DNA from 2 places in the Hydrogenovibrio crunogenus genome. Region 1 is predicted to be linked to the other one. Evidence: riboswitches for the same ligand, from Rfam matches in the RefSeq annotation. Region 1 holds a riboswitch; the other holds the start of a gene.
What was found. Region 1 has a riboswitch for cyclic di-GMP ahead of GHNINEIG_RS01415 (hypothetical protein). Riboswitches for the same ligand answer to the same signal wherever they lie in the genome.
Positions count from the first base shown of each region.

Region 2: another riboswitch for cyclic di-GMP. It lies ahead of GHNINEIG_RS05135 (peptide chain release factor 3); the one in region 1 lies ahead of GHNINEIG_RS01415 (hypothetical protein).

Region 1 is NZ_CP032096.1:310,068-335,763, forward strand. It holds gene gspN (type II secretion system protein N) at 1-494, shown strand, start outside; gene bioD (dethiobiotin synthase) at 502-1,170, opposite strand; gene GHNINEIG_RS01335 (phosphoribosylaminoimidazolesuccinocarboxamide synthase) at 1,170-2,057, opposite strand; gene GHNINEIG_RS01340 (phosphate-starvation-inducible PsiE family protein) at 2,072-2,494, opposite strand; gene rpe (ribulose-phosphate 3-epimerase) at 2,775-3,479, shown strand; gene GHNINEIG_RS01350 (phosphoglycolate phosphatase) at 3,597-4,280, shown strand; gene GHNINEIG_RS11650 (hypothetical protein) at 4,307-4,453, shown strand; gene trpE (anthranilate synthase component I) at 4,446-5,951, shown strand; gene GHNINEIG_RS01360 (anthranilate synthase component II) at 5,972-6,565, shown strand; gene trpD (anthranilate phosphoribosyltransferase) at 6,585-7,607, shown strand; gene trpC (indole-3-glycerol phosphate synthase TrpC) at 7,689-8,495, shown strand; gene GHNINEIG_RS01375 (DUF6627 family protein) at 8,592-8,969, shown strand; gene GHNINEIG_RS01380 (PA2778 family cysteine peptidase) at 8,983-9,990, shown strand; gene speD (adenosylmethionine decarboxylase) at 10,312-10,815, shown strand; gene speE (polyamine aminopropyltransferase) at 10,799-11,668, shown strand; gene GHNINEIG_RS01395 (type III PLP-dependent enzyme) at 11,719-12,915, shown strand; gene GHNINEIG_RS01400 (OsmC family protein) at 12,927-13,343, shown strand; gene GHNINEIG_RS01405 (peptidase M42) at 13,444-14,505, opposite strand; gene GHNINEIG_RS01410 (adenosylmethionine--8-amino-7-oxononanoate transaminase) at 14,612-15,904, opposite strand; cyclic di-GMP riboswitch class I at 16,168-16,246, shown strand; cyclic di-GMP riboswitch class I at 16,345-16,423, shown strand; gene GHNINEIG_RS01415 (hypothetical protein) at 16,398-16,937, shown strand; gene truC (tRNA pseudouridine(65) synthase TruC) at 16,988-17,752, opposite strand; gene GHNINEIG_RS01425 (GlcG/HbpS family heme-binding protein) at 17,858-18,349, shown strand; tRNA gene GHNINEIG_RS01430 (tRNA-Tyr) at 18,669-18,753, shown strand; tRNA gene GHNINEIG_RS01435 (tRNA-Gly) at 18,776-18,850, shown strand; tRNA gene GHNINEIG_RS01440 (tRNA-Thr) at 18,921-18,996, shown strand; gene tuf (elongation factor Tu) at 19,068-20,258, shown strand; tRNA gene GHNINEIG_RS01450 (tRNA-Trp) at 20,339-20,415, shown strand; gene secE (preprotein translocase subunit SecE) at 20,475-20,858, shown strand; gene nusG (transcription termination/antitermination protein NusG) at 20,861-21,394, shown strand; gene rplK (50S ribosomal protein L11) at 21,467-21,895, shown strand; gene rplA (50S ribosomal protein L1) at 21,901-22,590, shown strand; gene rplJ (50S ribosomal protein L10) at 22,767-23,267, shown strand; gene rplL (50S ribosomal protein L7/L12) at 23,307-23,678, shown strand; gene rpoB (DNA-directed RNA polymerase subunit beta) at 23,865-25,696, shown strand, end outside.
Region 2 is NZ_CP032096.1:1,064,367-1,071,239, forward strand. It holds gene GHNINEIG_RS05105 (hypothetical protein) at 28-240, opposite strand; gene GHNINEIG_RS05110 (sulfurtransferase) at 237-1,106, opposite strand; gene GHNINEIG_RS05115 (DUF1841 family protein) at 1,126-1,560, opposite strand; gene GHNINEIG_RS05120 (cytochrome b) at 1,835-2,380, shown strand; gene GHNINEIG_RS05125 (ATP-binding protein) at 2,426-3,844, shown strand; gene GHNINEIG_RS05130 (response regulator) at 3,856-4,530, shown strand; cyclic di-GMP riboswitch class I at 4,626-4,700, shown strand; gene GHNINEIG_RS05135 (peptide chain release factor 3) at 5,192-6,766, shown strand.

The DNA of each region.
Region 1 (25,696 bases):
CGAAAGCACATCTTGAAGCACAGGTATCGGCGGACACAACCGAGGTCGCCGTGAAGAATATGAACGGAACTTTCAGTTTGTCTTATCTTTCCAACCTATTTAAATCTGCTTCCATATTGCAGGCGGCGGAAGGCGATGTGGTTCTTAAAGACGTATCATCTGCGCTTGCTCAGGCGAGCTTAAGTCGTGGCGAGGCTTGGCCAAATCATCTTAAAGGGCAAATGGTGTTAGTCGATTTCGATCTGATGGGGATTCATTTACCCTTGTTGAAAGTCACGCCAGAACTAAACAGTGAGGCGATGACATTGCGCTTAAATGGAACAGGCAAGGGCTGGCAATTGACAGGAACCAGTCTTGTGACGGCGAATCACCGTTTTCAGAATAATCTAGTCTTGACGTCGAAAACCCCGCAAAGCTTTCCAAGCTGGGGAGGGGTTATGATGCAAAAAACGGCCCCCAATAAAGCGGTTTTAAAAAATACCGGTCGCTGGTAAGTAGGGGTTAGCTGGTTTGAGCTTGATATGGAACTAAGCTGACAGGGTGTGAGGTGAGCGACTCTAGGTCTGTAACGTTTTCAAGATCGCTTTGATCAGATAAGTTATTTACAAAAATGTGAGCAATTTCTAACCCGGCATTTTCAATCGCATTGATGCTAAGCAAAGCATGGTTTAAGCACCCTAATCGGTTGCCAACGACTAGAATGACCGGATAGCCAAGTTGCTTTGCAAGGTCAATATTGAGACCGTCTGATGCTAGAGGAGAGTAAATACCTCCCGCGCCTTCAACAAATGCTACGGTTTGTTGAGGAACTTCGCTCGCTAAGGCAAGATCATGAATGGTGATGGTTTGTTTGGCTTGCGCAATCGCTCTGGCTGGTGAAATAGCAGGCTCAAGAAGGTAAGGGCAGACTGTCTGGAGAGATTCCTGACTTTCGCAGGCTTGGTGAAGCTGGACAGCATCTTCAGAATACAGTTCTCCGTTTTGATCCCTTAATGCGCCAGATGCAATCGGTTTGCGTGGAGAAATGACCAGGCCTGGTTGTTTTTTCAGCAAATACTGCGCAATGGTACAACTGACAAATGTTTTACCAATATCGGTATCTGTTCCGGTTATAAAAAAACCACCGGGTTGGGTGGTTTTGAAATAATGAAGAAAACTCGAGAAAGGCATTACGGATTTTCCATTAAACGTGCTTGCGCTTCTTGATATTTCTGGAAAGTCATGTCCACAACCTCTTCAGGTAGCTCAGGGCCTGGAGCAGTTTTGTCCCAGTCCAACGATTCTAAATAATCACGAATATATTGTTTGTCAAAACTGTCTGGGTTTTTGCCGACTTGGTAGGTTTTTGCTGGCCAGAAGCGAGAACTATCAGGTGTTAGGGCTTCATCAATTAAGTGGATGACACCGTGTTCATCTTCACCGAATTCAAATTTGGTATCAGCGATAATAATGCCGCGTTCAGCGGCAAACTCAGCCGCCATTTTGTAAAGTGCTAAGCTGTATTCCTTCACCTTTTGTGCTTTTTCTTCGCCAATTAATTTAACCACTTCTTCAAAGGAGATGTTTTCATCATGATCTCCTATTTCCGCTTTTGTTGACGGGGTAAACAGTGGTTCAGGGAGTTGCTGCGCTTTTTTGAGCCCCTTAGGCAGGTCGATGCCACAGACCGTTTGTGTCTTTTTGTATTCTTTCCAGCCCGAACCGACTAAATAACCGCGCACAATGGCTTCAACTGGTAGAGGCTTCAGTTTGCGCACAATCATGCCTCGACCATCCAATTGAAGAAGTTCATCTGGTGTCAGCACATCGGCAAGTTGCATGTCATCTGCTAATTGGTTTGGCAGAATGTGGCTGGCTTTTTTCATCCAGAACTGTGCGGTTTCCGTCAGAATACGCCCTTTTCCTGGAATAGGCGTTGGCAACACCACATCAAATGCGGAAATTCGATCAGTGGTGACAATGAGTAAGTGATTCTCATCAATGTCATATAAATCGCGTACTTTCCCTTTGTTGATCAAAGGCAAGCTGGTTAAATTTGATTCGAAAAGTGGTTGCATACAATCTCTTCCAGTTATTTCTTTAGGTTGTCTTCAAGCTGTTTTCTGTCGGAGTAGGGCAGTTTCAAATGTCCATATCGTAAAATAATGACCGCTGCGGCAATCATCAGCATGGTGGTAGCCACCGCAATCATCTCCCATTCGGTGAGATTTTTCATGTCCAGTATCAGATAACGGGCGAGGGCAATAATGGCGATGTACATCGGAAATCGTATGGGCAGTTTCCCTGAGTCCATGTAGATCGCGACCATCGCTAGCACTTCAAGGTAAAGAAAAAGCAAAAGTAAGTCACCCAGTGTGACTCTCATATTCTCTATCATGACCCAGACTTCTTGGATCCCCGCAATGACGGTGGCGATGGCAATAATGATGAGACCAACGATCTCACTCATGCGAATACTTCGTTTGATTCCTCTTACTGCAGGGTACTGGTCCATGCCGAAACCTCTTTTTACTTTAACAGACAAACTAAAAGTAGAAACTTTAGTGCTTATCCCATTTCATTGAAACGGGCGCTTACGCACGAATTTTATCTTAAAATAAACCGTTTAGGAGAGAGTTTTATAAACTTTGTCCTTCCTGGAAAATCAGATTTTTGATAGTACCTTGAAAAGCCCACTGCAGACAATGAGCTAAAATGATGTTTTCTTTTTAAAAAAACAAGGAGTCTGGTAAAATGCCTGCAATTTAATTTGTTTCTTAAAAAGGATTCTAAAAATGGCTAAGAAAGAAAACTGGATTGCGCCGTCAATTCTATCAGCTGATTTCGCTCAACTTGGAACCGATGTCAAAGATGTCATCGCTGCTGGCGCAGACGTGGTTCACTTCGATGTAATGGATAATCATTATGTTCCTAACCTGACCATCGGGCCATTGGTCTGTGAGTCTTTGAAGAACTTCATGGTTAAAGAAGACGTGAAAGCACCGATTGATGTGCATTTGATGGTGAAGCCAGTCGATCGTTTGATTGGTGACTTTGCATCTGCCGGTGCGGACATCATTACGTTCCATCCAGAAGCATCTGAGCATATTGATCGTTCGTTACAGTTAATTAAAGCAGAAGGCTGTCAAGCTGGTTTGGTCTTTAACCCAGGAACGTCTCTAAGTTACCTTGAGCACGTGATGGATAAGATTGACATGATTCTAATCATGTCTGTTAACCCTGGGTTTGGTGGCCAAGCCTTTATTCCTCAAGCGTTGGAAAAGCTAAAAGCGGCACGTAAGATGATTGATGAGTCTGGTCGTGATATTCGCTTGGAAATTGATGGCGGTGTTAAAGTTGAAAATATCGCAGAAGTTGCTGCAGCCGGTTGTGATACGTTTGTTTCTGGTTCAGGTATCTTCGGTAAGGCAAATGCAAGTGATGCAAACCGTTATGATACGGTTATCCAGCAAATGCGCGATGAGCTTGCTAAGGCTTAATCCTTTTGAGCTAAAGCGCTGAATGATTCAATAAACGCCAGTCAACGCTGGCGTTTTGTCGTTCTAATAAAAGTAAAAGAATGGGTTGGATAACCTGATTAATACATTGGAAAAACTATGTCGCAAGAAAAAATAAAACCTGGGTTCATCTTGATTGACCTAGATGGAACCTTAATTGACAGTGTGCCGGATTTGGCTTATTGCGTTGACGAAATGATGAAGCAGCTTGATATGCCTGTCCGGGGCGAAGCAGCGGTGCGCAATTGGGTAGGAAATGGTGTTCAGCGTCTTGTTGAAAGAGCGTTGATTAACTCTGTCGATGGTATGCCGGATCAAGCGTTGATGGAGAAGGCATACCCTATTTACCTTGAGCTTTATAAAGAAAATACTTCTAAACGCAGTTGTGTTTATGAGGGCGTCGTTGAGGGAATTGAGTGGATGAAAGCACAAGGCTACCGTGTGGCCTGTGTGACGAACAAAGCCGCCGCTTTTACCATTCCGCTTCTGAAAGACAAAGGACTTTACGATTCTTTTGAAGTCGTGGTTTCCGGCGATACCTGTGAAGAGAAAAAACCACATCCTATGCCTTTGCTGCATGCTGCGGAATTATTAGGGGTATCACCGGAAAATGCTTTGATGATCGGTGATTCAAAGTCTGATGTGAAAGCAGCTCGTGCGGCTGGCTTCCATATTTTCTGCATGACTTATGGGTATAATCATGGTGAAGATATTCGAAACTATGAACCGGATGCCGTTATGGATTCTTTTATGGAATTGCCAAATTACTTAGCGGCTAAATAATCATTAAGCAAGGAGAGTGACCTGAAATGAAATCGTTTTTAAAAGCCTTTTTGACAGTGCTGGCGAAGCCTTTCTGGTGTTCTTTTTCAGGTCTCTACCAAACGATTCAGCTTAAAAGATTTGAGCGCAAGACCGCTCTAGCATCAACGGCGGAAGGGGAAAAAAATGAATGATACACATTTTACCGCCTTATTTGATCAGGGGTATAAAACCGCGCCGGTGATGCGGACTATTTTGTCTGACTATGATACGCCATTGAGTGTTTATCATAAGGTGGCGAATCAGCCCCAAAGCTATTTGTTTGAATCCGTACAAGGCGGGGATAAATGGGGGCGTTACTCCATTATCGGCTTACCTTGCTCGAAACGCTTGGTGATTAAAGGTCAGCAAATCACGGTGTTGGACGGCGAAAAGGTTGTAGAACAACAAGTCTCTGAAGATCCACTAGCATGGATCGAAGCTTTTCAGTCTCGCTTTAAAGTCTTCCATCAGCCAGGTCTGCCGGCGTTTACTGGTGGGCTGGTGGGCTATTTTGGTTATGACACCATTCGATATGTCGAGAGTCGTCTACAGGCATCAGAGCCGGAAAAAGATGATATTCAAGCTCCGGATATTCAGCTGTTAGTGTCTGAAGAAATTGTTGTATTTGACAACCTGAGTGGACAGGTTCATGTCATCGTACATGCTGACTTAAGTCAGAAAAATGCCTATTCAAAAGCCGAAGCACGCGTGGCTGAAATCGCTGAGTTGATTCAGCAACCGATGTCGGTTCCGAATGATTTACCGAAAGAGACGATTTTAACCGAACAGGACTTTGTTTCCAGTTTTGGAGAGGAAGCCTTTAAGCAAGCCGTTGCTAAAATTAAAGAATATATTTTAGCGGGAGACGCAATGCAGGTCGTGATCTCTCAGCAAATGTCGGTAGATTTTGATGCGGCACCGATTGATCTCTATCGTGCACTCCGATATTTGAACCCGTCACCGTATATGTTCTTTTTAGATTTGGGTGACTTACAGATTGTCGGTTCCTCGCCTGAAATTCTGGTTCGTTTGGAAGACAATACCGTTACAGTCCGCCCGATTGCCGGTACACGTCGGCGAGGTTTGACACCGGAAAAAGATCAGGCTTTGGAAGAGGATTTGTTGTCCGACCCGAAAGAATTGGCAGAGCACTTGATGTTGATTGATCTTGGCCGGAATGATGTCGGTCGTATTGCCAATGTCGGTTCGGTTGAGTTAACTGAAAAAATGATTGTTGAGCGTTATTCTCATGTGATGCATATTGTGTCAAACGTCAATGGTCAAGCCAAACCAGGCATGTCGTCGATTGATGTGCTGCGAGCTACCTTCCCGGCGGGCACAGTTTCTGGTGCGCCGAAAATTCGAGCGATGGAAATTATCGATGAATTAGAGCCGGTTAAACGAGGGGTGTATGCAGGCGCGGTCGGTTATCTGGGTTGGCATGGCAATATGGATACTGCCATTGCCATTCGAACCGCGGTGATAAAAGATGGGCGCCTGTTTGTGCAAGCCGGTGCCGGAGTCGTGGCGGATTCGGTACCACAGTCAGAATGGGATGAAACCATGAATAAAGGGCGCGCGATTTTTAAAGCCGCTGAATTTGTGACCAAAGGCCTCAAAACCGATAACCCAGATGCTGGACATCGTTAATAGGAAAAGGATAAAAAGTTATGTTACTGATGATTGATAATTACGATTCTTTTACCTATAACTTGGTGCAATATTTCGGTGAGTTAGGTCAGGAAGTGGAAGTGTATCGTAACGACCAAATTACGATTGAAGCCATCGAAAAAATGAAACCGGATTACCTGGTTATCTCCCCCGGTCCATGTACACCGAATGAAGCAGGTATTTCAATTGCCGCAATCCAACACTTTGCCGGTAAAATTCCGATTTTAGGCGTGTGTTTGGGGCATCAAAGCATAGGGCAAGCATTTGGTGCCAACGTGATCCGAGCCAAAGAAGTGATGCATGGAAAAACGTCTCCTGTTTATCATCATGATATGGGCGTGTTCAGAGGATTGCAGAACCCGGTCGAAACAACGCGTTACCATTCTTTGGTGCTAGAGCAGGAAACATTACCCGACTGTTTGGAAGTAACGGCTTGGACACAATGCAAACAAGGCGGGGTTGACGAGATCATGGGAGTGCGCCATGTCTCTTTGCCAATTGAAGGGGTTCAATTTCATCCCGAATCGATTTTGACCGAACAAGGTCATGCGATGTTAAAGAATTTTTTAGAACAGAAAGATCAACGACCATAATTTGATACTAGGATCGCTTATGCAATTACGAGATGCGCTGGAACAGCTTTTAAATAAACAGGACTTAACAGCCGAGCAAATGGAATGGGTGATGCAGATGTTGATGTCTGGTCAAGCGACTCCTGCACAGATTGCTGCCATTCTCGTTGCATTAAGAGCGAAAGGTGAAACGGTTGAAGAAATTACGGCTGCAGCATCGGTGATGCGTTCTTTAGCGACTCAAGTGACTTTGGCTGATAAAACTCATATGGTCGATACCTGCGGAACAGGTGGGGATGGCGCCAATACCTTTAATATCTCGACAGCGTCAGCTTTCGTCGCAGCAGCAGCCGGCGCAAAAGTCGCCAAACATGGCAGTCGATCGGTTTCCAGTCAATCAGGCAGTGCCGATTTATTAGAAAAAGCCGGAGTGAATTTAAATCTGAGCCCAGAACAAGTAGCCGAGTGTGTTGAGACAATCGGGGTCGGTTTTATGTATGCGCCAGCGCACCATAGTGCGATGAAACATGTCATTGGCGTGCGTAAAGAAATTGGCGTTCGAACGCTTTTCAATATTCTTGGTCCATTAACGAATCCGGCTCAAGCGCCAGCCCAAGTGTTGGGTGTCTATGATTCTAACCTGCTAATGCCATTTGCACAGGTGTTAAGGGAATTAGGGTCAAAGCATGTCATGATTGTGCATGCACAGGATGGATTGGATGAAATCAGTATTGCCAGCTTAACGGAAGTAGCGGAACTGAAAGATGGCGTTATTACTCAGTGGACACTTGATCCATCTGAGTACGATGCTGACCATCCCGATTTAAGTGAATTGAAAATTGATTCAGCCCAAGACAGTTTGAATATCATTCATGCGGTTTTGGCGAACGATCACAGTGCAGCAGCGGATATTGTTTGTTTGAATGCCGGCGCATCCATTTACGTATCAGGCGTGGCAAGCTCTTATGCCGAAGGCGTACAAATGGCTAAAAACGTGATTGCCAATGGTCAAGCCAGAGCATTGTTTAATCAGTTTATCGAAAAAACGCAAAGTTTCGCATAAGCGTATCACTCATTAAAACTGCCAGGCCTGGCAGTTTTTTACACACTAATGTCAGTCATTGATTGAATTGAGAATAAGAACATGAACCAAACACCAGATATTTTAAAGAAAATCATTTTCCGTAAATTGGAAGAAATTCAAGCCGGCTGCGATCGCATTTCACTGAGAGAAATGAAACAAAAGGCGTTGATGATGACAACTTCTCCCACGCGAGGATTTGCCGATGCCATGCAAGCTAAGTTGGATGCTGGGCAGTCAGCGGTGATTGCTGAAATCAAAAAAGCTTCTCCGAGCAAGGGCGTTTTACGCGACCCCTTTGATCCGGTTGAGATTGCCAAGAGTTATGAAGCGCATGGCGCGGCTTGTTTGTCGGTACTGACAGATCAAGATTTTTTTCAAGGCTCGAATGAATACTTGAAACAGGTTCATGACGCGGTGGATTTACCCATTATTCGTAAAGATTTTATCGTGGATGATTATCAAGTGTATGAAGCGCGAGTGATTGGTGCGGACTGTATTTTATTGATTGCCGCCGCCATTGGTGATGCGCAACTATATGAACTTACGGAAACTGCCTTACAATTAGGAATGGATGTTTTGGTCGAAGTGCATAACGAAGAAGAAATGGAGCGCGCTTTAAGATTGCCATTACCGATGATTGGTATCAATAATCGTGATTTACATACATTTGATGTGTCATTGGAAACCACTATTCGTATGTTGGATATGATTGAAGATGATCGTATCGTGATTACCGAAAGTGGCATCCTGGGTGCGGAAGACGTTGCGAAAATGCGCCAACATAAAGTGAACAGCTTCTTAGTGGGTGAAGCCTTTATGCGAGCCGATAACCCAGGTGAAAAATTGGCAGAATTATTCAATTTGTAATCTGACTAAACGTTTGAGCAGAGTTGTAAGTTGATTGACTTCGTTTCGTTTTACGTGATAATCTTAAAATTGCGTAGTATAAAAAGGAGCTGAAAAATGAGAAAGACAATCGCAATGAGTGTGTTACTGTCGTTATTAAGTGTGATTACACTTCCTGTACAGGCAGCAATGTTAAATACGCAGCAACTGGTTCAAGAATCTTCCATGATATCAGAGCGTGCTAAGTTAAACGCCATGATGCAGCGTGAAGACATTCAATCTCAGTTTCTTGAGATGGGGGTTTCGCCAGAAGAAGTCCAACAGCGTGTGGCCGCTTTAACGGATGCAGAGGTGGCTCAATTGAACCATCAGATGGAACAGGTTCCTGCCGGTGGTGATATTTTGGGTGTAGTGGTATTAATTTTTCTTGTCTTTATTATAACGGATGTTATCGGTGCGACAGATGTCTTCCCATTTGTTCACTCCGTTGATTAAATACTAGCGTAAAATGAACTTATCCTTCAATATAGACACCCGGCTTTTGCCGGGTGTTTTGCTTTTATCCTTTTTATTATTATCCGGGTGCGCAACCGCTCCGCAAACCAAGGCGTTATATGAGCGTTCTTCAATGCCTGTCAAACCAACGGTTGAGTTGACCGATGTCCCGTTTTTTCCTCAGGAAAAATATCAATGTGGTCCGGCGGCACTGGCAACAGTTCTTAATTATCAGAAAATAAAGGTTTCTCCCGATACCTTAACGCCTTCCATCTATGTGCCCGAACGGCAGGGGAGCTTTCAGCTAGAAGTTATGGCGGCTGCTCGACAATATGGGCAAGTGGCCTATGTCATCAATCCTAGTATGGATGCATTGCTAAAAGAAGTCGAAGCAGGTAACCCAGTATTGGTGTTGCAAAATTTGGGGCTTGAAAGCTATCCGGTATGGCATTTTTCGGTGGTGGTTGGGTATGATCTCGCTAGCTCAACCATGATTTTACGTTCAGGCACGACCCGTCGCTGGCAAACCTCATTGTCAAATTTTGAACAAACTTGGCTTCGTTCAAATTATTGGGGCTTGGTTATTACTGATCCATCCCACTTACCGACCACGGCGGAGTATCCGGCTTGGTTAAAAGCGGCTTATGATTTAGAGAGTGTGCAACAGTTTAGGGCTGCTGAAAAAGCCTATTTGACCGCAACGCGCACTTGGCCTGAGCAAAAAAATGCTTGGTTGGCATTAACCAACTTGTATTATCAGCAAGGGCAAACGGCGAAAGCATTAGAGGTTTTTAGTTCTATCATGTCGGAATTTTCTAAATCCGCAGAGATGTGGAATAACTATGCTTATGTATTACAAGCGGAAGGATGTCATAAAGCAGCGTTTAAAGCAGCACAATGTGGTTTAAAGTTGTCTCCGAATGATCTTAATCTGCAAGCAACAGTGGCTGAAATGCGCTCAAATTCAACCCTTCTTTCTTCTCAACGGCATTGTCCAATCCTGAAATGCAAACCAAAATAATTCCATTGTAATGAACGAGCTTCTTTCAAAAAATGATTGTAGTATCACTATTTTAACCAATTGATTCTTAGTGACTTTTTAAAGAAATTAAGACGGTTTGAAAAATCTTTAAATAGAGTGAAAAAATTACTTGCAATGAATTAAAAAAGGGGAATAATACGCTCTCCTTTTTTCCAAAAGAAAAATGGTTATACCTCACGTGATGTCACTTAGGCATACGTGGTTGGGGTTCATCAAACTACGCCTTTGTTTGTGAACTAATATTAATCATTCATCCGTATACATTTCTTTTTTGCGGGTGTTTTATAAGGTACTCCTTACATGCCAAATTCAGAAAACGTCCTGGTCACGGGTAACGACCACTTTGAAGTGATTGAAAAAACCACCGTGATTGATGACACCTGGCCAACACATGACCAGGCGATTGAGGATCAAACTTTAGATCATTTTATTTGCCGAGACGGTAAAACCTTTGCAGGCACGCATTTAATTGCAGATTTTTGGGGGGCGTCTCATTTAGATGACCTTGCTTTAATGGAAAAAGCGTTGCGTGAAGCGGTTGAAAAAGCGAAGGCGACATTGTTGCACATTCACTTACATCACTTTACACCCAATGGGGGTATTTCAGGAGTCGCCGTTCTGGCTGAATCCCATATCAGTGTACATAGCTGGCCTGAGCGAAACTATGCGGCGTTTGACGTGTTTATGTGCGGTGATTCGGAACCGGCCAAGGCCATTGAAGTGTTAGAAGCCGCTTTCACGCCGAGTAAAGTCGGGGTGGACAATATTCTGCGCGGGGAAGTCACTGATGACAACCAAAGCTAAAACAACCAATACGTATTTAGAAACGCTTTATCCAACCTGGGGACAGCAGTTTGTGATGAGTGAGGTGCTGTTTGAAGTCGATACCGGGCATCAGCATTTGATCATTTTCAAAAATGATCAGTGGGGGACGGTGATGGCTTTAGATGGCGTGATTCAGACCACGGAAAAAGATGAGTTCATTTATCACGAAATGATGACGCATGTCCCAATGTTCGCGCATGGCAACGCTAAGAAAGTGTTGATTATCGGCGGCGGTGACGGGGGGATTTTGCGTGAAGTGTTGAAACATCCAACTGTCGACACAGTGACTCAGGTTGAGATTGATCAGCAAGTCATTGACATGTGTAAGCAATACCTGCCTAAGCATTCAGCGGGTGCTTTTGAACACTCGAAGGCTAACGTAGTGATCGCTGATGGGGTGGATTTTGTGACTGACTGCACGGAAAAATTTGATGTAATTATTTCCGATTCAACCGACCCGATTGGCCCAGGAGAAGTGTTATTCACCTCTCGCTTTTACCAAGGCATTCAGTCATGTTTGAACGATGGCGGGTTGTTCGTGGCGCAAAACGGGGTCAGTTTTATGCAGGCGGATGAAGTCACCACGACGTTTAAGCGTTTGTCACCGTTATTCAACGAGTCGAGTTTTTATTCGGCCGCTGTCCCCACATACGTGGGTGGGATTATGACGTTTGCCTGGGCAACGAATGATCTGAGTTTAAAGCAACAGTCCGTTGACGTCATTCGGTCACGTTATGACGCCGCGGCGATTGAAACGCGTTTTTATACGCCGGAATTACATATTGGGGCCTTTGCACTGCCCAAATACTTACAACAAGCAATACAAGCATAAGCAATACATTAATTTACAGGCTGATTCGGCCTTTTGGAGAATAACATAAATTGAATACAGCAGAACTCGTCCAACATTTTGCAGAACAGACGCACCCGGATGAACTTGAGCAGTTTGACCGCTCAACCTTAAGGGACTTGCTGACACAGCATGAAACGCCTTTTCTGGTTTTGGATTTGCAAGAAGTGGAATACCAGTACAGTGCTTTGCAAAAAGCGTTGCCTGGGGTTGAGTTATTTTATGCCATTAAATCACTCGCACACCCTGCCGTGATTCGTCGGTTGAAAAAACTGGGAGGCAGTTTTGATTTGGCCACGTCAGGAGAAGTTGACTTGGTTAAAGGGTTGGGCATTGAAGGGCATCAATGTATTCACACTCACCCGATTAAAAAAGACCGTGAAATTCGTCATGCGTTGGATTTCGGGTGCACCCGGTTTGTGGTGGACAACCCGGATGAAGTGCTGAAGTTTATTCCGTATAAAGATGAAGTGGAATTGATGATACGGGTCAGTTTCCGCAGCCAGGATGCCATTGTCGATTTATCCCGTAAGTTTGGGTCGGCCTTGGAAGAATTGCCAGGCCTGGTTAATTTAGCGATGGAAAATGGCTTAACCGTGTCGGGCTTGTCTTTCCACGTGGGATCGCAATCCTTGTCGCCTTTTGCCCAAGTGAACGCGGTGCAGGCTTCGATTTCGGCCATGAAAGAAATGTCCCATGTTCATTGGAAATGGCTCGATATTGGAGGCAGTTTTCCGGTGTCCTATCAAGGTCCGGTCATGCCGATCGAAGATTTTTGTGCGCCAATTATGGAAGCGTTAGCTGAATTGCCAGCTTCCGTGAAGGTGTTTGCGGAACCGGGTCGATTCATTTCAGCGCCTTCGATGATTGAAGTCATTCGAGTGGTGGGGAAAGCGAAACGTGGTGCTCGAACTTGGTATTATCTGGACGATGGCGTTTATGGGGCGTTGAGTGGTCAAATGTATGATCATGCTAAGTATCCGATTGCCCCTTTAAAACCGGTTGATCCGACAGGCGATTTTTATCCGAGTGTGTTGGCTGGGCCGACCTGTGACAGTGTCGATGTGGTGGATGAAGACATTGAACTGCCGGAATTAGCGGTGGGTGATATTTTGATTGCGAAACAAATGGGCGCCTATACCATTGCGTCTGCGTCGGAATTTAACTATTATCCTAAACCTAAGATAGTGGTGGTTGAAGACTTAATTGACCATACGGATGATGAATAGAGGATAACAAGATGGCAACAATCATTAAATGGCAAGGTGGAATGGCCTTTGAAGGCACAACAGAAAGTGGGCACTCCGTATTGATGGATGCGGCGCCTGAAGTCGGTGGTGAAAACAAAGGCGCGCGCCCCATGGAAATGGTGTTGCTTGGATTGGGTGGCTGTACCAGCATTGATGTGATCATGATGTTGCAAAAGAGTAAGCAGGCGGTTGACGATTGTCAGGTTGAAATCACCGCTGAGCGCTCCGACAGCATTCCCAAAGTGTTTACGAAAATTCATGTGCATTTTAAAATTACTGGACAAGATTTAAATCTTAAAAAAGTGGAAAGAGCGGTCAACTTATCGGCTGAAAAATATTGTTCGGTGTCCAAAATGTTGGAGCACTCTGTCGAAATGTCTCATGATTTCGAGATTGTTGCGCCATAACGCTTTTTAAGTCATTCCATTGATCGGTTGAATGATCTTCTGATTGGGTGTGACTCTCCGTCTTAAACAAAAAAACGACCAGGCCTGGTCGTTTTTTTGTTTAAGGTTTCAGGGTTGCAAGATGCATAAGAACGTTTAAGAAGGCTTCACAAGCTTCAATGGAAGCGGTTTCATTCATGGTGTGATAACCGGTAGTCGGAATTTGGAGTGTGGTGCCGTGCACCAGTCCATTTGCATTGGCGGTGATTCTACCCAGCTCTGTGCGTCCAATACTCATTCGAGCTTGATCTGAGCCTAATGTCTGTTGGTTGAGGTGTTCTATATATTGATCCTTAAAACTAAAGGGAATGTCGAGATCAAAACAAAGTCGTGCCAAATCCTGAGTGGTTTCTAGATGAAATTCGGCATGTTCATCTTTGTTTCTGAGCACCACCAATTGTTTGTCCGCTTCTTCTCGATTACGGTAAGGACTGGTATCTAACACATATAAGTTATTGGTCGGGTCTCCAAATCGGCGATACCATTCCAGTAAATAACGCCAACTTCCACCCGACTCTTCTTCTGCGGTAAAAAAGGCCGTTCCCTGATATCCCAAACTGAATAAATGCACCAGCATGGCGGCGGTCAAAACATTGTCGAGCTGACCAGACAGCAACCCATCATCTACTTTGAGTTTGTCTTGGAAACCGACAGGCGTTCCAGCAACCAAATGTTCTAAGCCTTCAACCTCAAAAATTAAGTTATTACGAAATTCACAAATATAAGCATTGTTAATCGTCCCTGACCCCCGGTAAGCACCTGACCAGGGTTCGTAGGCTAAAACAGGTGTGCTTTCAAAACGGTTCATTAAGGTCATTTTCAGTTCATTACTGACATCATTACCGAGTAGGTCGGTCATTTTTCCGGCAATGAAAGCGGCAAACTGGAATTCATTTGGTCCTGTACACATGAGTCCGTGACGATCGATATGGCTTGAAAAGTGACAGCTTTCCGGCGCATTTCCTTGCGCTACCAGTAAGCCTTCATACCAAGTGACCTTGGCACCACGCTCTTCCAGCTCGCGTTGCAGTACTCTAAAAAAAGAATGTTCTGCACCGACGACACTGGGTTGTCTGATTAATGATTTTAATAAATCGAGAAATTCACTGAAACTATTGTCCATGCTAGACCTATATTAAGAAGCATAAGATGCGAAGACTTCAATTTTAATTGAAGTCATTCAAAAAGAAAGCACTCATTCATTTAAAGATTTGGATAGGCGATCTTCGTTAGCGCTGCAGCGCTTGAGTGATGGCGGTTTTTAGTCCTTCAGTTAATTGCTTGAGTTGGTCTGCGGGAATGTTGTAGGCTGGCATGGTATAAATAAGTTTGCCAAAAGGACGAATCCAGACGCCGTTTTGAACAGCCAGATGTTGAATGGTTTCACCTAAATCATTGCGCTCCAGTTCAATGACGCCTATTGCTCCTAACACTCGCGTATCGGCAACACCAGGTAGCGATTTTAAAGAGTGAAACGTATTGAGGAAATGCGATTCAATCCGTTGAATATTTTCTTGCCATGGGGAGGCTAATAATACATCAATATTGGAGGATGCAGCTCGACAAGCAAGCGGGTTGGCCATAAAGGTTGGACCATGCATGAGCAGGCCTGGTTGGCCTTGGCTAATGGTGTCGCTGATTTTTTCTGTGGCCAGAGTGGCCGCCAGCGTGATATTCCCACCAGTCAATGTTTTGCCTAGTGCCATAATGTCGGGGCTGATGTTGGCCCAGTCGCAGGCAAATAGTTTTCCGGTTCGCCCAAACCCGGTAGCGATTTCATCTGCAATGAGTAATACGTTAAATTCATCGCACAGTTCACGAACTTGGCGTAGATAGTCTGGGCGATAGAAACGCATCCCTCCAGCACCTTGCACAATAGGTTCCAAGGTCACCGCGGCTATTTCAGTGTGATGTTTTTCAAGTAATGTTTTAAATTCGGCAATGTCTTGATTGTCCGAGTCAATATCGAACCCTTTTTGCGGAGCGGGCGCAAAAAAGTGCTGGGGCAATGTGCTGTTAAATAAACGGTGCATGCCATTATCCGGGTCGCAGATTGACATGGTGGCAAACGTATCCCCGTGGTAGCCATTTTTGAGTGCTAAGAGTTTATTTTTTTGAGGTTGTTCTAAGCTAATCCAATATTGTATAGCCATTTTAATAGCCACTTCCATCGCGACGGAACCGGAGTCCGTGAAAAATACTTTTTGTAATGGCGGGGGCGTCAGTTTGATGAGACGTTTTGCCAATTCAATGGCAGGTTCATGGGTCAAGCCTCCAAACATAATATGCGGCATGGTTTCGATTTGGTCAATCATCGCTTTTTGAATGGCAGGATGGTTGTAGCCATGAAGAGCGGCCCACCATGAGCTCATGCCGTCTACCAATTCTTTGCCGTCAGATAAGGTAATGATGGAACCTTGGGTTTTGGCAACGCCGATGGCGGGAGTATCAGCCGGCATTTTTGCATAAGGGTGCCAAATGTGTTCTTGATCAAATTGTAAAAGTGATTGCCAGTGAGTCATATTTATATTTCAGTCATTTATCGTTAGCGTATGATAACGAAAACATACCAGAGTTTCATTATCCTAAAAATTAAGTTTCAAAAAAGAGGCTGACATAATCAGCGCAGAAGCATTACTGTAGAGGTCTCAATGGTTTCTTAAAGGTTTCTTAATGACTGCTATAAAAAAATAAAATACCTAAGTAGTTGATGTTACTTTAAAAAGAAGTAGAATAGTTTGCAAGTAACGAAAACAATGTTTAATTGTTGTTACCGGTATTAGACAGAAAATTTTGCCAAACTTGTTGTGAAGCAAGGACGGAAAGCCATGGGTCTCAAGGTTTGAGATCGCCAGGTTGCCAAATTGATTAGAAAATGCGTTTCTTGGCATTTGTATGATTGATTTGTTCCCATTTTTCCGGCCGTGGATTACAACAGGTATTCCTTTTCTTTCTAATGAAAGTTTTTAATTGCCAAACTTGTTGTGAAGCAGGGACGGAAAGCCATGGGTCTCAATGTTTGAGATCGCCAGGTTGCAAACCAGTACTTTCTACCACTCTTCAACACACGTTTCGCTTGAGTTCTCTCAAGGAGATGAAGATGTTGTTTGTAAAAAAATAAACCGTCAGGCTCGACTGACGGTCGCTTGTATTAGCTTAATGACAATGGGGGCGCCCGATGCATTGGCTGATACAAAAGATAATCTTGGTGTTCAATTACTGCAGACATTTCATGCGGTAAGTGGGTCTTTAAAAAACATGTTTGAAGTAGAAGCGAAGGTTAACCTTCGTACGCTAAATAGCTCTGCTTATTCCGTTGAGATAGAGCAGCCTTATTGTTGTCAGGCTCGGAAAAGCGTAACGGTTGTTGATTTTTTGCGCTTTGGAAATGATAAATCAAATATTGTTATGGGGTTTAACCTGGTCGATAGCAATTTATTGATTTCTAAAGGGGAACAATGGCAAATGTCATTGGGTGTTAAAGAAGCGAAAACCAAGCTGTATGGTTCCGATGATATGGGGGTCATGCTACGTTTTCAAGCTTCCCTTCATTAGATGGATGGCATGGGTTCAGCCAATTCGACTAAATCAAAATAAAACGGTCATTATGAAGTTGTGTAATTGACCGTTTCTTCCTGCCAGTTCAGATGTTGTATTGCTTTTTGATAGCTTGATTCAAGAGGCGCGTTCAGAGTCATCTGCTGATTGGTTTTTGGATGATTGAACGTTAAACTGGTCGCCGCTAGATAAAGTCGGTGTTGTCCTAACCACGTATTGAAAAAATGATTGTGGTGGCGATCTCCATATTTGACATCTCCAATAATAGGATGGCTGATGTGATTTAAATGTCGACGTAGTTGGTGTTTTCGCCCTGTTTTTGGCATTAACTTAACTAAAGAATAACGTTGGGAATCAAATCTTCCCATTTTATACATGACTTCAGTCGTCGCCAGGCGCTCATAATTTGTGAGGGCTTCCTGGGGAGGTTTGTTGGTTTGTGTATGACGATCGCCCAGCTTGTCTAATTTATGTTTTAACGCATGAGTAATTTCACCGGTTTCATTCATCCACCCTCTACATATCGCTAGATACTGTTTTTGAATGGTATGTTCTTCAAATTGCTGTCCCATTAATCGTGCGGTGTTAGAATCAAGAGCAAACAATAATAAGCCTGATGTTGCTTTGTCTAATCGATGCAGAGGGTAGACCTTTTGTTTGATCTGATCTCTAGTCATTTGTACTGCAAACTGTGTTTCATGCTTATCTATTGGTGAGCGGTGCACGAGTAACCCGGCAGGCTTATGGACTGCGACGAGGTAGTCATCTTGATACAGTATTTTAAATTGGTCGAGTTGGCAGTCTGTTTGCATATGGCATACCGCTGATTTCAAAGTGATTGCACATTCTAAACAAAACCTTATGCTGAAATACAAAAAAGATAAGATTTTGGTTGTTTTACTAAAAAGGGGGTTGAAGTGAAAATAAGCAAAGTCATTGGGATGTTCTTATTTGTCATTATGGGGCATGCTTTTGCAAACGACGTGGTTACCACTAAGACTATTGGGTTAGGTATTGCAAATGACATTGCGATGTCCAGTATATTGGCTTGCCGAAAACAAGGGTATCAGGTCAGTGCTGTAGTGGTTGATCGCAATGGCGTGCTGCGCTCAGCTATGAGAGATGATCTTGCACCCAGGTTTACATTACAAATTGCTCAAGAAAAAGCGAATATGGTGGTCATGTCAGGTATTAAATCAGGTGTGTTCCGTCAGTTAAGGGCGGATATACGTCCGGAGTTGAATCATATTGATGGTTTGATTGTTATGGAAGGTGGTGTTCCTATTAAAGCGGCCGGCGTTAGGATTGGGGCTGTTGGTGTCAGTGGTGCGCCCGGTGGTGAAAAGGATGAAGTGTGCGCTGCCAAGGGAATTGAGTCTGTGCAGGAGCGCTTGGATTTTGCAGAATAAACGTTCATTAATCCTCGTAATCTAGTGATACAAGTTTCAGATTCGACAGCATGCTTTACAGCTTTTAAAGATAAAATTATTCGATAAGGTCTTGAATCTTAATTACTTATCGATTTAATATACTCTTTAGTTCAACAAAGTGAAGGTGTTGTCCTAGCCAGAATAGGGTGGATATATGGCGCTTTGATTGCTCGAAACCCTTTAAAGTAAGCTTCTAGTAAGCAGGTGAATGAACTGAATTTAATAAAATAGAAAAATTCTGGTTTTTCTCTTGACACTAACGCGTTTTGCTTTAAAATACGCTCCATCAATTTGATTGGGAGGGTTTCCCGAGCGGCCAAAGGGGGCAGACTGTAAATCTGCTGGCTATGCCTTCAGTAGTTCGAATCTACTACCCTCCACCATTTTAAATTGTGTTTACATTATGCGGGTATCGTATATTGGCTATTACCTCGGCCTTCCAAGCCGATGAGGGGGGTTCGATTCCCCCTACCCGCTCCAATTTATAAGGCTCTCTTTGTTGGTCTGCATTGTTTTATGTAGGTTGATGGTGAGGGCCTTTTTAATATTTGCTCTCATAGCTCAGTAGGTAGAGCGCATCCATGGTAAGGATGAGGTCACCAGTTCGATCCTGGTTGAGAGCTCCAGAATTTGATTTTTTCACTAGGCGGGCGTGGCTTTGTAAAAAGTCTGTCGCTGTTTTAACGGAGTTTGCATCATGGCAAAAGAAAAGTTTGAACGTAGTAAGCCGCACGTAAACGTTGGTACGATTGGTCACGTTGACCATGGTAAAACAACTCTTACAGCGGCTCTAACAATTGTACAAGGTAAAAAATTCGGTGGCGAAGCAAAAGACTACGCTAACATCGATAACGCACCGGAAGAGCGTGAGCGTGGTATTACTATCTCAACAGCACACGTTGAGTATGAGTCAGAAACACGTCACTATGCTCACGTAGACTGCCCAGGTCACGCCGACTATGTAAAAAACATGATCACAGGTGCGGCACAGATGGACGGTGCAATCCTAGTATGTTCAGCAGCAGATGGCCCAATGCCACAAACGCGTGAGCACATTCTTCTATCTCGTCAGGTAGGTGTGCCATACATCGTTGTTTACCTAAACAAAGCTGACATGGTTGATGATGAAGAATTGCTAGAGCTAGTAGAAATGGAAGTTCGTGAACTTCTAGATACTTATGATTTCCCAGGTGATGATACACCGGTAATCATGGGGTCAGCTCTTAAAGCTATCGAAGGTGATCAATCAGAAATTGGTGAGCCATCAATCGGTCGTTTGGTAGATGCATTGGATACATACATCCCAGAACCAACACGTCAAACAGATAAACCATTCCTAATGCCTGTAGAAGATATCTTCTCAATCCAAGGTCGTGGAACGGTTGCAACAGGTCGTGTTGAAACAGGTGTTGTAAAAGTTGGTGAAGAAATCGAAATCGTCGGTATCCGTCCAACAACAACTACAACTGTAACAGGTGTTGAAATGTTCCGTAAGCTGCTTGACCAAGGTGAAGCAGGGGATAACGTAGGTATCCTATTGCGTGGTACTAAGCGTGAAGATATCGAACGTGGTCAAGTACTTGCTCATAAGGGTACAGTAACACCACATACTAAGTTCGAAGCAGAAGTGTATGTACTATCAAAAGATGAAGGTGGTCGTCATACACCATTCTTCCAAGGATATCGTCCACAGTTCTACTTCCGTACAACAGATGTAACAGGTGCATGTGAACTACCAGCAGGAACAGAAATGGTTATGCCTGGTGATAACGTGCAAATGACTGTAGAGTTAATCAACCCGATCGCGATGAACGAAGGTTTACGTTTCGCGATTCGTGAAGGTGGACGTACAGTTGGTGCGGGTGTTGTTGCTAAAATTATTGATTAATAATTAGCACTTGCTAAAAGAAAAAGGGGGTTGTATAATCCCCTTTTTTTTCGAATACTGAAACTGAAAAGTTTAGTTACAGGGGTATAGCTCCAATTGGTAGAGCACCGGATTCCAAATCCGGGTGTTGGGGGTTCGAATCCCTCTACCCCTGCCATATTTTATAACGGCCTGTTTGAATGACGGGTCGTTTTTATTTCAGATGTTTATTATATTATGAGTCAAAAAGCAGAAAATCCATCGGCAGCTAAATCGCTGGAGACATTGAAGGTTGTTGTCTCAGTTATATTACTTTTAATGAGTTTGGTAGGTTACTACTATTATTCAGATGCTCATGCCGTTGTTAGAGTGTTGGGGTTGATTGGTGGTATTGCCGTGTCCGGATTGGTTTTTTATCAATCTGATAAAGGACGGTCTTGGTTCAGTTATCTTTCGCACGCGCAAAAAGAAGTGAAGCAAGTTATTTGGCCGACAAGACAAGAAACGGTTCAAATGACGTTGATAGTGTTTGCGGTTGTGATTGTGATGAGTATTTTCTTGTGGCTAGTGGATATGTTCTTTTTATGGGCTGTTCAGGTGTTAACAGGACAAGGTGGATAGTTATGGCTCAGAGATGGTATGTTGTTCATGCGTATTCAGGGTATGAAAATAAAGTCAAAAAAGGTTTATCTGAATATATTGAACGCGCAGGTTTAGAAGATAGCTTTGGACAAATATTAGTTCCTTCAGAAGAAGTTGTTGAGATTCGTGAAGGGAAAAAGAGAACTTCGGAAAGAAAGTTTTTTCCTGGATATGTTCTGGTTCAGATGGAAATGAATGAAGATACTTGGCATTTGGTTAAAAGTGTCCCTCAGGTAATGGGGTTTATCGGTGGTACATCTGATCGACCTGCGCCCATTAGTCAAAAAGAAGTGGATCGTATTCTTCAGAAAGTTGAAGAGGGTGTTGATAAGCCTAAGCCAAAAGTTATTTATGAACCAGGAGAAATGGTCCGAGTTATTGATGGTCCCTTTAATGACTTTGAAGCAGTTGTTGAAGGTGTTGACTACGATAAGAACAAGTTGCAGGTGTCTGTACTGATTTTTGGTCGCTCAACACCTGTTGAGCTTGAGTTTACTCAAGTAGAGAAAAATTAAATTATTGCTTACGTTGTAAGTTTTTAGTAACCCTGGGAAGTCGAAAGACGTTATACCCACAAGGAGAAAGAAATGGCTAAGAAAATTGAAGCCTATATTAAGTTGCAAGTTCCTGCTGGGAATGCAAACCCTAGTCCACCAGTTGGTCCTGCTTTGGGTCAGCATGGTGTGAATATTATGGAGTTCTGTAAAGCATTTAATGCACAGACTCAATCTTTAGAGAAAAATCTTCCCGTTCCTGTTGTTATTACTGTTTTTAATGACCGTAGTTTTACGTTTATTACAAAGACGCCTCCTGCATCAGTTTTGTTGAAAAAGGCAGCTGGTATCCAAAAAGGTTCTGGTGTTCCAAATATGGATAAGGTTGGAACAGTAACACGTGCGCAGTTAGAAGAAATTGCAAACACAAAAATGGCAGACCTGAATGCTAACGATTTAGATGCGGCAGTAAAAATTATTGCTGGTTCAGCTCGTAGCATGGGCTTGAATGTAGAGGGGTAATGGGAATGGCTAAGTTAACAAAAAAACAAAAGATGTTTGCTGAGAAAGTTGATTCTCTAAAGTCTTACGACGTTCTTGAAGGTTTTTCTTTGGTTTCAGAACTGGCGACAGCTAAGTTTTCTGAATCTGTAGATGTTGCTATTAAATTAGGGATTGATCCTCGTAAATCTGACCAAGTTGTACGTGGTGCAACGGTTATGCCGAATGGGACTGGTAAAGACGTGCGTGTTGCGGTATTTACTGGCGATGCAAATGCAGCGGCGGCAAAAGAAGCGGGTGCTGAGTTTGTTGGGATGGATGACCTCGCAGCGGAAGTGAAAGGTGGCATGATGGATTTTGACGTTGTGATTGCGTCTCCAGATGCGATGAGAGTTGTCGGTATGTTAGGTCAAGTGTTGGGTCCTCGTGGATTGATGCCGAATCCTAAAACTGGAACAGTTACGCCTGACGTGGTAAATGCAATTAAGAACGCAAAATCAGGTCAAGTTCGATTCCGTGCTGATAAAGCAGGGATTGTTCATGCGTCAATCGGTAAGGTTGATTTTGCGCCTGAAAAATTAAAAGAAAATTTAAACGCATTGATTGAAGATTTGAACAAGGCTAAACCTGCTGCTGCAAAAGGTACTTATATGAAAAAAGTATCTATTTCTAGCACAATGGGCCCTGGTATTGTTGTTGATCAATCATCATTGTAAGAAATTTCTCATTTAATAGATGAGAATGCGAATTGGGACTCCTTAAGTTAAGTAATACTTAGATTGAGAGAGCGCCCATCGCAGACCGTAGGTGAATGTTGAAGTTACATTCTTAATAGATTCAAACCTACGTAGATGGAGGAGCTTGGCTTTAGTCAAGCTGTTTTGGAGGTTATATGGCACTCAATATCGAGGATAAAAAAGCCGTTGTTGAAGAAGTCTCTGCAATTATTGCAGAAGCGGGTTCAATGGTCGCGGCTGAATATCGTGGGTTGACTGTAGAGCAATTAACAGAACTACGTTCTAAAGCACGTGAAGCAAATGTATCAGTTCGTGTTGTTAAAAACACACTGGTTCGTCGAGCTGTTGCTGGAACTAAGTTTGAAGATATGGCAGAAACATTTTCTGGTCCATTAATCTTTGCATTTTCTGGAGAAGAGTTAGGAAACGCAGCTCGCGTTTTTAAAGACTTTTCAAAAGCAAATGAAGCTTTAGTAGTTAAGTCGCTTTCGATTGGTGAAGGTGTGATGGATGCTAGTCAGCTAGCGGCAATTGCGGCTCTACCGACCTACGATGAAGCATTAAGTAAGCTACTTTATGTAATGAAAGAGCCTGTCGCTAAGGTGGCACGTGGTCTTGTTGCAGTTAAAGATCAAAAAGAAGCTGAAGCAGCTTAAGCTTACGTATTAAAAATATTTAATTTAAGGAAAATTAAAATGGCAATTACAAAAGACGATATTTTAGAAGCAGTTGCTAACATGTCAGTAATGGAAGTTGTTGAACTTGTTGAAGCAATGGAAGAGAAATTTGGTGTTTCTGCGGCTGCAGTTGCAGTTGCAGGTCCTGCTGGTGATGCTGGCGCTGCTGGTGAAGAGCAAACTGAGTTTGACGTTATCTTGACTGGTGCTGGTGATAACAAAGTTGCAGCAATCAAAGCCGTTCGTGGCGCAACTGGTCTTGGGCTTAAAGAAGCGAAAAGTGCAGTTGAAAGTGCACCATTTACGCTTAAAGAGGGTGTTTCTAAAGAAGAAGCAGAAACTCTTGCAAATGAGCTTAAAGAAGCAGGTATTGAAGTCGAAGTTAAGTAAAACTTCTTCTTCTGCTCTTGTAGCATGATTATGGCTGGCGTTTTTTGCGTCGGCCTTTTGTTGTTTATAGTAGTGTGTAAAAGTGTAATCAATAGTATTGAGATATTTGGTTCTGTTATTACAGTTTTATGCATTTTCTGGAAAGAAATTTTTCTTTCTTTTATTTAGTCGAATGTTGGGGTAATGATGACCTATTCTTTAACTGAAAAGAAACGTATTCGTAAAGATTTTGCGACACGATCTTCAATTCTTGAAGTTCCTTATCTTCTTTCTCTCCAGAAAGAATCTTTCAAAGAGTTTTTACAAAAGGATAAAAAACCACTTGAGCGTGATCCAATAGGATTGCACTCTGCATTTTCATCTGTTTTTCCGATTCATGGTGTTGCTGGAACAGCAGATCTTGAGTACGTCAGCTATACGATGGGTCAACCAGAGTTTGATGTTAAGGAATGTAAGCAACGTGGTGTAACTTATTCATCCCCTTTGCGTGTCAAAATGCGTTTGGTCTTATTTGATAAAGATGCGCCAGCAGGAAAGCGCCCGGTTAAGGATGTTAAAGAGCAAGAGGTTTATCTAGGTGATGTTCCTTTAATGACAGAGAATGGAACATTTGTTATTAACGGAACAGAGCGCGTTATTGTTACTCAACTTCATCGTTCCCCTGGTGTGATTTTTGACAGTGATAAAGGAAAGTCACATTCGTCTGGGAAAGTTTTATTTAATGCTCGTATTATTCCATATCGCGGTTCTTGGTTGGATTTTGAATTTGATCATAATGACTGTGTGTTTGTTCGTATTGACCGTCGTCGTAAACTTCCAGTTTCGATTATTTTTAGAGCTATGGGGTATAGCTCTGAAGAGATTCTAGATACCTTTTTTGAACACACGCATATTTCTTACAAGAAGGATGCATTTGTCATGCAACTGGTTCCAAGCCAGTTAAAAGGACAAACTGCGGCATTTGATATCGCTGATGGCGATAAAGTAATTGTGAAAGCTGGTAAGAAAATTACAGCACGAAACATTAAGCAACTGCAAGAAGCGAAAGTTGAGAGTGTTGTTATCCCGGAAGAGTATCTTCTAGGAAAAGTGTTATCTTCAGGAATTACGAATGAAGAGACTGGCGAGTTAGTCGCTCGTTCGAACGAAGTCATCGCCAGTGACTTGATTGAAACAATGAAGTCTATTAAAGATTTATCTTTCCGTATTTTGTTTATTGACGATTTAGAAAATGGATCTTATATCTCAGATACGTTGAATCTAGATACCACTACATCACAACTTGAAGCTCAAATTGAGATTTATCGCATGATGCGTCCTGGTGAGCCGCCAACAAAAGAATCATCAGAAGCGTTGTTTAATAGTTTGTTCTTTGATGAAGCGCGTTATGACTTGTCTTCAGTTGGTAGAATGAAACTAAACAGACGCCTAGGGCGTAAAGACAATGAAGGCAGTCTGGTACTTGAAAATCAAGATGTTGTCGATGTTGTAAAAGAACTGCTTAATATTCGTAATGGCTTAAGCACAATTGATGATATTGATACACTTGGTAATAGACGAATTCGTGCTGTTGGTGAAATGGCAGAGAATGCCTTCCGAGTAGGTTTGGTACGTGTAGAAAGAGCGGTTAAAGAACGTCTAAATCAAGCTGAAACAGATGGGTTGTTGCCACAAGATTTAATTAATGCTAAACCGGTTTCGGCAGCTATTAAAGAGTTTTTTGGTTCGAGTCAGTTGTCACAATTTATGGATCAAGTGAATCCTCTATCGGAAGTCACTCATAAGCGACGTGTTTCTGCTTTGGGGCCAGGTGGTCTAACACGTGAGCGTGCAGGTTTTGAAGTACGTGATGTGCATCCAACGCATTATGGACGTGTTTGTCCAATTGAAACACCTGAAGGACCAAACATTGGTTTGATCAATACATTGGCTATTTATGCAAAAACTAATAAATATGGTTTCTTAGAAACACCATATCGCAAAGTTATTGATGGTCAAGTGACGGAAGAGGTTGAATA
Region 2 (6,873 bases), 740 kb from region 1:
GATAAAAAGTGCCAGGCCTGGTTGTTTTTAATCAGGCTTATGGCGTTGACGTTGCAGAAGTTTTTGGGTAAAGCGATAAGAGAGCCACAAGGCAGGGGTTACGATACCAAAAGTAAACAGCATGGACGTCATTACTTCAGGTGCTTCACTTCCTTGAAAGTGTGTTACGCCACCAACGACCACCGCCATTAAAAGTCCATTTCGTATTGCCCGTTTCAGAGGATGGGATTGAGTTGTCATTGAATTGCTCCTGTCGTCAATGGTAAGGATTTGTCCTGACTCCATTCCTGAGTGGAACCATCATAAAGTCGCACTTGTTCAAACCCTAAGCTTTGCAACATCGGAAACAAACGCGCTGCCCGATGGGCGGTATTGCAGTATAAAATAATTTGCTGGTTTTTATCTGTTATGCCGACTTGCTCTAGAAAAGCTGTCAGTTGTTGTGCAGAACGTTGCTGGTATCCATTGCGAAAATCAACAGCCGCTTGCCACGGGAACAGTTGAGCACCAGGAATATGTCCAGTACGTTTTTCTTTAGAAGACCCTAAATATTCTTCTTTGGTTCGAGTGTCGAGTAAAGCGACCTGTTTATTTTGAATGGCCGCCATGACTTCTTGTTTGTTGGCTGTGAGTCGATCGGTCGATGAGGTTGAAGGTGTAGGATAGTTTGCAGGGGTGATTTTTGGCATTTTTTGAGTAACTGGATAACCTTTTAAAACCCATTGAACACTGCCGCCATCTAACAGAGCAACATTTTCGTGATTGAGCTTTTTAAGCTCCCAATACAGTCGGCTGGCGTCTAAATTCCCTTGGTTGTCATAAAGAATAACTTGGTCTTTGGGTGTAATCCCCAGTTGAGAGAGTACTTTGGCCATATAGTCCGGTCCACCACTCAATTGCAATCCGTTTTGTGGTTTGATGAGCCAAGCATAATTCACCCAGATGGCATTGGGAAGATGGTATTTTTGAAATTGATCTCGACTGCTGAGATCAATCAGCTTGATGTTTTCCTGGTGTTCCTGAACCCAGTCAGCGGAAACGAAAACGGGTAGCTTTGCCCAAACAGAAGAGCTGAATAATAAACATAATAATGGTAATACACGCATAAGGAGACCCAAATGTAAATTAAGAAGGAGAGAGAAGGTTCTTCAAACAGGTCAAGTAAGCTTCTTCATCAGGCATTCCTTGCTGTTGTTGCGATTGCCACAGAGCTTCGCCTAAACAGTCCATCATGGCATGTTCTGTTTCATGTACATCACCAATCTGATTTCCCAGTTGTTGATAGAGGGCTTGAATGCCTGCCGGGCGATCCAATGCGACTTGTTCTTGTAAACCAAGGTGCATCCCCATATGCAAAAAAGGGTTGGTTTCACCCAGCTCAGGCAAGTAATCATTTCCCAAATGCTTTTCATTTGTCAGCATCATGTGATATTCAGGATGCATTTCAATAACACGGGCGACCATGGTTTCCATCGCATCCATAGGTTGGTTTTGAGTTGCTTTTTGCCAGGTTTCAACATAAAACTGACGCATTTTGTCTCGTTCGGTAGTGTAAAACATAGTGTGTTTTTCGGTATTCTTGGAAGGTTGTAATTAAGTGATAGTTTAACGAAAACACGCCGGATTTGCGCAAAGTTTTTTGGATCTGGTATGCGTTTTAGCATGATTGGGTGTGAGAGAAAACCAGTGTAAAAGCGGCGTTCACAGTTATTGCACATTTAAATTGGCTTTAAAATTTTATACTAAATACAATACACGGAGTAAAGTAAGCATTGACGTTAGTAATGTGTTATTGCGAGAAATTGTTTTCTGACGATATTTTTAAGGAAAAAAGATGAGAATTAAGAACACATCCACACAGTTTGGTTGGGTCAGTATTGTGAATCATTGGGTAACGGCCGTTTTGTTTATCGGCATGATTGCATTGGGTATTTATATGGGTTCTTTACCCAAAGGACCAGAAAGAAGTGATCTCTATGACCTGCATAAGTCAATAGGGGTGATTATTCTTGGATTGTTCTTCTTTAGACTCTTATGGCTGAAACTGTCGCCGAATCCTGAAAGTTTGTCTTCAACACGCTTTGAACATATTTTAGCGCACAGTGTGAAAGGGCTGCTGTATTTAGGGTTGGTTCTGATGCCTTTATCGGGGTGGGTGATGTCCAGCTCCGGTGGGCATGACGTGGCCGTGTTTGATTGGTTTGTCTTGCCTGCGATTGTATCTGAAAATGAGGGCTTACATGAAGCGGCTGAAGAATTTCATGAAATTTTGGGTGAGTTGATTTTGCCTGCCATTATTGTGTTGCATATAGCGGGGGCCTTGAAACATCATTATTTCTATAAAGACGCTACTTTAAACCGCATGGTTGGCAAAGAATAATACGGCAAGAATCTTGGCTCATATGATAAAGAATTTGATTCGATTATGACATTACGCTTAAAACTGATCTTAGTATTGCTTGGCTTTGGGTTTTTGATGCTTGAAGCCATGATGTGGAGCAATCAATACTTGCTGCATAACACCATGGTTAAGTATGTGGATAAGCGAGATCAGCTTCGTCTAGAGCGTTTGAAAAATAACATTGAAGTCTACATGGATGAAAAAGGGGTGTTTGATACAAATGACCTGGATTTAGACGTGTGGCAACGCTTGTTGACAGCCTCTCATCGTGTTGATTTAACGCATACCTATATTCCGATGGATATTCTCTTAGAACGAGAGTACCCTAAAATGCTACAAATTCATCCTGATGAGTTTGAGAGTCGTGTCAGTCTCATCAGCAAAGAAGGTCAGGTGATTATTGGGCCAGAGCCAACTAAAAATGGCATGGAAGAATCCATTATTGTCGATCGTGAAGAAGTCGGGCAGCTGGGGTACAACCATCGCGATGAGCTGACGGAAAAGACCGATATTGAGTTTACAGAAGATCAGTCGATGGTTTTCACTTGGGGAGCGGTTTTGATGACAGGGGTGGCGCTGTTGCTCTTGTTGCCTTTCGCCAGTCACTTTTTATCTCCAATACGAAAACTGACATTAGGGATGCGAAAGTTATCTCAAGGTCAGTTTGCAACACGCTTGCAGCATGACCGAAAAGATGAGTTCGGGCAGCTGCAACAAGACTTCAATTATCTTGCCGCCAGTCTGGAAAAAAGTCAGCAAAGTAGAAATCAGTGGATTGCCGATATTTCTCATGAATTACGGACACCGTTGACGATTTTACAGGGCAGTTTAGAGGCTATTAAAGATGGTATTCGTCCTGCTAATGAAACAAATTTGCAGCAAATTCATGAAGAAGTTTTATGGCTCAATCGGTTGGTGGATGATTTATACCAGGTCACCTTGAATGATATTGGGGGATTGAACTATAAAATGAACCCTGTTGATTTTAAACGTGTTGTGACGAGCTCAGTGGCGATGGTAGACGATGCAGCTCAAGAAAAAGGGTTGCGGTTGTCGGTGCACTTTTCTGAAGATACCTTCAAATTAAATGGTGATGAATCGCGTTTGCAGCAACTGGTCACCAACTTGCTATGGAATAGTATTGCTTATACAGATGCCGTGACGGCTTCAGGAGAACAGGGACAAGTTATAATCTCGTTAAGTCGTACTTCAAGTCATGTCATTTTTAGCATTGAAGATTCTGCGCCTTCCGTTAATGAAGATGAAATTCCATATTTATTTGAGAGATTGTATCGCACAGAAGGGTCTCGAAACCGACGGCATGGCGGTGCTGGCCTTGGGTTGGCAATTGTACAGCAGATTGTGGAAGCTCACATGGGCAAGGTTTCTGTGGCTCCGTCTGAATTGGGTGGCATAAAAGTTTCAGTAAAGTTACCGGTTTAAAAGGAATTTCGATGAGTAATGAAACCATCTTAATTGTGGAAGATGAAATTAAAATTGCCAATATTGTTCAAGAGTACCTACAAGACAGTGGTTTTAAAACGGTGTGTATTGATAATGGGTCAGACGTATTGGACTGGGTTCAGCAGCATCCTGTTGACTTGATTTTATTAGATATTATGTTGCCGGGAAAAGATGGACTGCAAGTTTGTAAAGAAGTCCGAGCCATTAGCCAGGTACCGATTATCATGTTAACGGCTAAAGTAGAAGAAATTGATCGGATTTTAGGCCTGGAATTAGGTGCAGATGATTATATCTGTAAGCCGTTTAGTCCTCGTGAATTGGTTGCACGCGTTAAGGCCTTGCTTCGACGAAGTTCTTTACGCCAGGAAGATCATGAAGATTGGCATATGGATGAAGAACGTTATCAGGTTCGTTACCATGGAAAAACGGTTAATTTATCTATGGTTGAATTTGCGATCTTAAAGTTATTGAGCGCTAGCCCCGGGCGTATTTATTCCAGAAGTCAGTTGATTGGAAGTATTTATCCAGACAATCGAGTGGTTTCTGATCGCACGGTAGACAGTCATATTAAAAAGCTACGACATAAGCTGGCAGACGAATTGACTTCAAAAGAATTGATTTACTCAGTTTATGGCGTCGGTTATAAGTTTGAGTTTCACGCTTAATGCTTAGAAGTATTGAAAAAAGGCGCTTTTTTTAAAAATTACGTAAAAAAACTATTGTTTTTTTGTATCGAATCTTTTAGTATTACCTCATCTTAATTTGATAAAGCTAAATTCGTCGCGAGGCGAAGACAGAAAGCCACGGATCTCTCTGAGATGGCCGGGTTACCTTTTTAACGACACATTTATTTAAGTGGAAACACTTAAGAACCTATCGTTATATGTTCTGTTTAGATCCTTTCTATGTGATTGGATTTCATTTAGCCTTTTAAAAAATTAATGACATGGCAGTTATGCATCAAGCCGTTTATCGCTTTTTTCATTTTGCTGATGTTGTGTTGTTTTTTAACTGCATTATCTATTGATGATTTATCAAGTTATAACCTTGTTCAGAGTGCAACTAATTTTCCTCTTTCCCATTTCTGACGTGGGAATACCACACTAGGGGGAAAATTTTTGGGGGGCTTTTTTGCCCCCATTTTTTTCTTTGATCTGACCCGTTTGATTCGCATTTCCTTCTCTAAAGGATTCCTTTAGGAATCGCTCTTAATATCAGGTATAATTCTGCCCAAAAGTATTTAACGTTCTCATAAAAACGACCAGGCCTGGCTGTTTTTTGTTATTCAAATACACCTCAAGCCCAATTAAGTAGATAAATCGATTTATGTCACTGCAATTAGAAACAAATAAAAGGCGTACTTTTGCCATCATTTCCCACCCGGACGCCGGGAAAACCACGGTCACTGAAAAACTATTGTTATACGGTGGCGCCATCCAGATGGCTGGGGCGGTAAAAAGTCGTAAAACAGATCGTTCGGCTACATCCGATTGGATGAAGATGGAGCAAGAAAGAGGTATTTCTGTTGCGTCCTCCGTGATGCAGTTCCCTTATAAAGATGTCATGATCAATCTTTTGGATACCCCTGGGCATGAAGACTTTTCGGAAGATACTTATCGTACTCTGACGGCTGTGGATTCCGCTTTAATGGTGATTGATGTGGCTAAAGGGGTTGAAGATCGAACCATTAAATTAATGGAAGTATGCCGCCTAAGAGACACGCCTATCTTAACGTTTATCAACAAGCTGGACCGTGAAGGAAAGGAGCCGATAGAGCTGTTGGATGAAGTGGAAGAGGTATTGAAAATCAATTGTGCCCCGATGACTTGGCCAATTGGTATGGGAAAACGTTTTAAAGGGATCTATCATCTTTATAATGATACCGTACGTCTTTTTGAATCGGCTGATGGGTTGAATGCCTCGGAAGGGGAGTTGATTCATGGGTTGGATAATCCTGAGCTAGATGAAAAGTTAGGCAGTCTTGCAGAAGAATTACGAGATGAAATTGAACTGGTCAGAGGGGCCAGCCATGAATTCGAGTTGGATGCTTTTCTAAAAGGGAAAATGACCCCTGTATTTTTTGGATCAGCCGTGAATAATTTCGGTTTGCAAGAGTTATTAGATGGCTTTGCAAAATATGCACCTGCGCCAGAAGGGCGTGAAGCCAGCACGCGATTTGTTAAATCTGATGAAGAAAAATTAACCGGTTTTATTTTTAAAATCCAAGCCAACATGGACCCTAAGCATCGTGATCGCGTGGCATTTATGCGAATCGTGTCTGGTAAGTATGAAAAGGGCATGAGTTTAAAGCATGTCAGGATTGGTAAAGACGTTAAAATTGCGAAAGCAATTACATTTTTAGCAAATAAGCGCGATCAAGCAGAATTGGCCTATCCAGGTGATATTATCGGGTTGCATAACCATGGCACGATTAAAATCGGGGATACTTTCACACAAGGTGAAGACCTGAAATTTACAGGGATTCCAAACTTTGCGCCAGAATTGTTCAGGCGGGCACAGCTGAAAGATCCAATGAAAATGAAAGCATTGCAAAAAGGATTAACGCAACTGTCAGAAGAAGGGGCAACGCAATTATTTCGTCCAATTATTAATAATGATTTGATTTTGGGTGCGGTTGGGATTCTGCAATTTGAAGTGGTGGCCCAGCGACTAAAAGATGAGTACAACGTGACTTGTTTATTCGAACCGGTTAATGTTTCAACGGCACGTTGGGTCATTGGTGATAAAACTGAGATCGACAAGTTCTTGGCGAAAGTTAAAGAGAACGTGGCTTATGATGCTGCTGGAGAGTTGGTTTATATTGCCCCTACTCGTGTTAATTTAACACTGATTGAAGAGCGTTGGCCTGAGCTTCAGTTTGTTGCCACACGCGAACACTGATTAAATTATCCTATCTCATATAAATTCATGCCAATCACCGATTGGCATGAATTTTTCTTCTTAAAAATTTCATTCGATCATGTTTCAAAATTTGAATAAAGCGTGAA